DNA from 2 places in the Mammaliicoccus lentus genome. Region 1 is predicted to be linked to the other one. Evidence: predicted binding sites of a transcription regulator. Region 1 holds the regulator's gene; the other holds the start of a gene.
What was found. Region 1 encodes NrdR, which represses ribonucleotide reductase genes. Its sites were predicted from a motif close to AACACNATATATNGTGTT; they were not measured.

Region 1 (2,493 bases):
TAACTCAAGCATTTCAAAATCGAATTTTACATCGGATAAATCCAAACCTTTGTTTTTAGCATCTTGTTGTATTTCTATTGAATCTGTAGGTGCTACTTGTGACATATTAGGCACTTTAAAAACATCTGTGAAAGTTTTGGTAACATCGTTATAATCTGAAGTAGAAACACTTTTATCTTTATATCTATTTTTCAAGGCAATAAATCTTGCCTTACCTATTTGTTGGTATAAAAAAACTGATAATAATGGATCATTAAAGAATTGTTCAGTTGTAGCAGGTTGTTGTAACGAGTATATAAATGTTTGCTCTTCTTGGTTTACTTTCATAAAAGTTTTAATTAATCCAATACCTTCTAATAAATCTAACGAATCTCTAAAATTTGATAAATTAATTTTTAAATCATTCATAATTGTATAATGACTATAAGCGTCATGTTCATTATGAAAATTAAATTGTGATAAATATAAATAAACACCTATTGCATCAGTACCAATTAACGGCGTATATAAGCTAGTTAATATGTCTTGATGGACATGTGTGTAATTATAATTTGATTTCACGTAAAAGCCATCTCCAGGCTTTATACCACTAAAATATTCCGCCATTAATAATCACCTTACTTTCGGTCTTTCAAAATACCTTGCATTGATTGTAGCAATTGATCGACATCTTTGAACTCTCTGTATACAGACGCGAACCTTACATATGATACTTGATCAACATCCATTAAATGTTCCATTACTTTTTCTCCAATATCATTAGAAGATACTTCAGTAACTCCTTCAGCTCTTAAGTCTTTTTCTACTTGGTTTGTAATATCTTCTAGTTTTTGAAAAGCAACTGGTCTTTTTTCACATGAACGAACGAGACCATTTAATATTTTATCTCTATTAAAAGTTTGTCGAGCTCCATCTTTTTTAACTACTATTAAAGGTGATAGTTCAACTCTTTCGAATGTCGTGAAACGAAATCCACATGATTCACACTCTCTTCTTCTTCTTATAGCAGTCAGATCATCAGCGTGTCTTGAATCCACTACTTTAGAATTATCATATTTACAATTTGGACATCTCATTCGTTTCACCTCTCAGAACTTATATTTTCATACATAGATTATACAGTAGTTTCGGATATTTTTAAACGCTCACTACTTTACATTTGTAAATCATCAAATAAAAACACAATGCAAATTTCAAAATTCGCATTGTGTTTATTAAGTATATCAATTATGAAATTTTTTGTTCTTGTGTTTCAGTTAAAATGTTTGCCACTTGCTCAGCTAATTCAACAACTCTCATTGAATATCCCCATTCATTGTCATACCAAGCCAATACTTTAACTTTATTATCTCCAATGACCATCGTAGATTGTTCATCAACAATAGCTGAATGTGGGTCAGTATTGAAATCAATTGAAACTAATGGTTCATCGCTTACAGCCATAATCCCTGCCAATTCTCCATTACTTGCTTCTCTTAGTGCATCATTTACTTTTTCTATCGTTACATCAGTTTTCAAATCAACAACTAAATCAACTAAAGAAACGTTTGAAGTTGGTACTCTTAATGCCATACCATGCATTTTACCTTCTAATTCTGGTAATACGAGTGATAAAGCTTTTGCAGCTCCAGTCGAAGTTGGTATTATGCTGTCAGTACAAGAACGTGCTCTTCTTAAATCTTTATGCGGATTATCTAAGTTCTTTTGATCATTTGTAAAAGCATGAACGGTTGTCATTAAGCCATTTTCAATACCAAACTTATCATTTAAGACTTTAGCTACAGGGCTTAAGCAATTTGTTGTACAAGAAGCATTTGAAATAATATCAAATTCTTTTAAATTAAGTTGATTATCATTTACACCTTTAACAATCGTTTGAACTTTCCCACCTTTAGCAGGACCAGTCAATATTACTTTTTTAGCACCTGCATCTATGTGTGAAACTGCTTTATCTCCATGGTTGAATTTGCCTGTTGCTTCTATAACAATATCAATATTTAATGTTCCCCATGGTAATAATTTAGGGTCTCTCTCTGACACTAATAAAATTTTATGATCATTTATTACAATTCCATCTTCAACTGCTTTTATTTCTTCATCTAATTTGCCATGTGTTGAATCATATTTAATTAAATGTGCAATTGTTTCTGGCGGATAAGACGCATTTATCGCAACAATATTTAAATCATCAGATTTAAGTGCACCTCTTAATACCATTCTACCTATTCTTCCTAATCCGTTAATCGCAATATTTTTTTTCATAATCGAGAACCCCTTTTAATGTGATATACTATTTGTTGCAATTAGTATATCACATTAAAATCGTATTGAAAACGTTTACTATTATGTTTTTGAAAATTTTATTTTTATTAATAAAACTACGTTATTAAGTATTTTTACTCATATATTATATTTAGTATGTAACATTGAATTTTCTAGTAAAACAAAAATGCGCTCTTCAATTTAAACACTTAAAGTGTCTATCTTAAAGAA
Region 2 (2,493 bases), 1.1 Mb from region 1:
TTAGCTTTCTTGATGATGTTAGGGTTTGCTACTAGCTCATCGTAATACTCGTCTAAGTTGATATCATCTAATGTTTTACCGTACTCACGTTCAACCGTGTGTGGTGCAAACATGTAAAAGTCTTTACCTTCTTTTGCTAAATCGAAGAATTTAGAAGGAACAATCAATCCAGTTGAGATAGTTGAAAGTCTAATATCTTCGTCTGCGTTTACTTTTTTAGTATCTAAGAATTCAAGAACATCATAGTGGAAAATGTTTAAATATACTGCGCCTGCGCCAGGTCTTTGACCAAGTTGATCTGCATAACTAAATCCACCTTCTAATGATTTAGCAACTGGTAGTACGCCTTTAGCTACACCTTTAATACCTTTAATCGCTTCGCCACGTGCACGAAGTTTCGATAAGTTGATTGCAACTCCTCCGCCAATTTTACTTAATTGTTTCGCTGTTGAATCAATAAAGTTAATAGAGTTTAAGCTATCATCTACTTCTAATAGGAAACAACTCACTAATTCACCACGTCTTGCTCTACCCGCGTTTAAGAAAGTAGGTGTTGCTGGTTGAATTCGTTGTTCAATCATTCCTTCAATAAATTGTTTCGCTTGTGCTACATTTCCTTTAGCTAAATACAATGAAACAATAATAACGTGTTCTTTATATGTTTCTAAATACTGAGATTTATCATTAGTCTTTAAGGCATAATCTTTAAAGAATTTACTTGCTGACATGTAACTTGCAAACTGAAAAGGAATAGAATCTGCAAATTCATTTATTTCTTCTAAATCCGCTTCACTATACTCTTTGAATAAATCATAATAGAAATCTTGATCAACCAAAGCATGTAAACGTTCAATTGGAGTACCAAATTGAATTGTTTTTTCTTTTACTTCTTCTAAATAAACTTCTAATGCTTCTTGGTCTTTCTCAATATCAAAGAAACCATCTTCTCTACGCTTAGTCACTTTATTATTTAATTCGATATGATTATAATTCTGTTTGTTTATCATTTTCATAAAGATTAACCACCTTTTCTCTAAATTCATCTGCTATTTCCTGATTACCATGAAGTTCAAACTTCATTAATAAAGGGACATTATAATTATTCGCAATTTCCTCACTCGCTTTTGCAAAATTATTGCCCCAGTTTCTATTTCCACTGCCAGCTACCGCTTTAAGATTTTTATGATTTACATCTAAAAATGCTTGGACGGGGTCAGGTACTTGGCCAAACCCAATTGTACCTGTGACAATTATAAATGGTTCATTTATTTCTTCTGTCTTGTTTGCTTCAGTGAGAGCCATCGTATTCGATAATCCTGCTCTTTGAATAAATCGTCTAACATTACCTGTTAAAGAAAAATAAATTATCTTCATACACTATCACCTGCCATATGTATATACTTTGTGTTTACGAATTTTTATAAATTAAAAATATAAATTTTTACATAGTTTATAACTTTTTATTCTAAATGCGTAAAACACAAGATATAGTGTTAACTTTTGTTAGTACATACTATATTATGTGATTTATTATAACATTAACGACGAGCCATAACACTCATAATACCTTAAATTTTTATAAAAAATAGGGTTGACTTTATCGATATGTCACACAAGTGTTGTTATATCAACATTTGAAAATTTCTTTATTTTACTTTCATAAATTTAAAAAATTAGAATTCCATATACTTTGTAAAGTGAGTTATGATAATATATGTTCATTGATAAAAAATGGAAGGTGTATAAAATGAATTCTACAATAAAAGGTATTCTTGCTATACTTATATCTTCTATTGGATTTAGCTTAATGGCTGTTTTCTTCAGATTGTCTGGTGATTTACCGGTTTTCCAAAAATCATTATTCAGAAATCTAGTAGCCATGCTTGTTCCAATATATATTGCTTATAAAGCACGAGTATCATTTTTCGGCAAATTAGAAAACCAACCATTGTTAATTTTAAGATCCTCTTTAGGACTCATTGGTGTTTTGCTAAATATTTATGCCATAGACCATATGGTACTAAGTGACGCAGACATGTTAATGAAATTAAATCCATTTTGGACTATTATTCTATGTGCACTATTTCTAAATGAACGCGCTAGAAAATACCAAGTTATTGCAATGATTGTCGCAATAGCAGGTGCAATTTTCATTATCAAGCCTTCATTTAATTCAGATATGACACCAGCGATTATTGGTCTATTATCAGGATTATTTGCAGCAGGTGCCTATACTTGTCTGAGACCTCTAGGTAAACGTGAAAAAGCTTATACAACTGTATTCTATTTTTCATTTTTCTCTACAGTAGTACTTATACCTTTTGTTATTTTCACGTATGAACCAATGAGCATAACACAAGTAATCATATTATTGTTATCTGGTGTTTTTGCTACTGTTGGTCAGTTCGGAATAACGATAGCTTATAGTTACGCTGCTGCTAAAGATATTTCAATCTTTGTATACGCGTCAGTTGTATTTAGTGCATTACTAGG

Region 2: the regulator NrdR is predicted to act here: its motif matches at 1,478-1,495, upstream of nrdI (class Ib ribonucleoside-diphosphate reductase assembly flavoprotein NrdI).

The regions. Positions count from the first base shown of each region.
Region 1 is NZ_OX344834.1:1,199,716-1,202,208, reverse strand. Features, by position in the region: gene ACNMOQ_RS05975 (replication initiation and membrane attachment family protein) at 1-606, opposite strand, end outside; gene nrdR (transcriptional regulator NrdR) at 618-1,076, opposite strand; gene ACNMOQ_RS05965 (glyceraldehyde-3-phosphate dehydrogenase) at 1,228-2,262, opposite strand.
Region 2 is NZ_OX344834.1:2,265,748-2,268,240, forward strand. Features, by position in the region: gene nrdE (class 1b ribonucleoside-diphosphate reductase subunit alpha) at 1-1,013, opposite strand, end outside; gene nrdI (class Ib ribonucleoside-diphosphate reductase assembly flavoprotein NrdI) at 985-1,374, opposite strand; gene ACNMOQ_RS11250 (DMT family transporter) at 1,748-2,493, shown strand, end outside.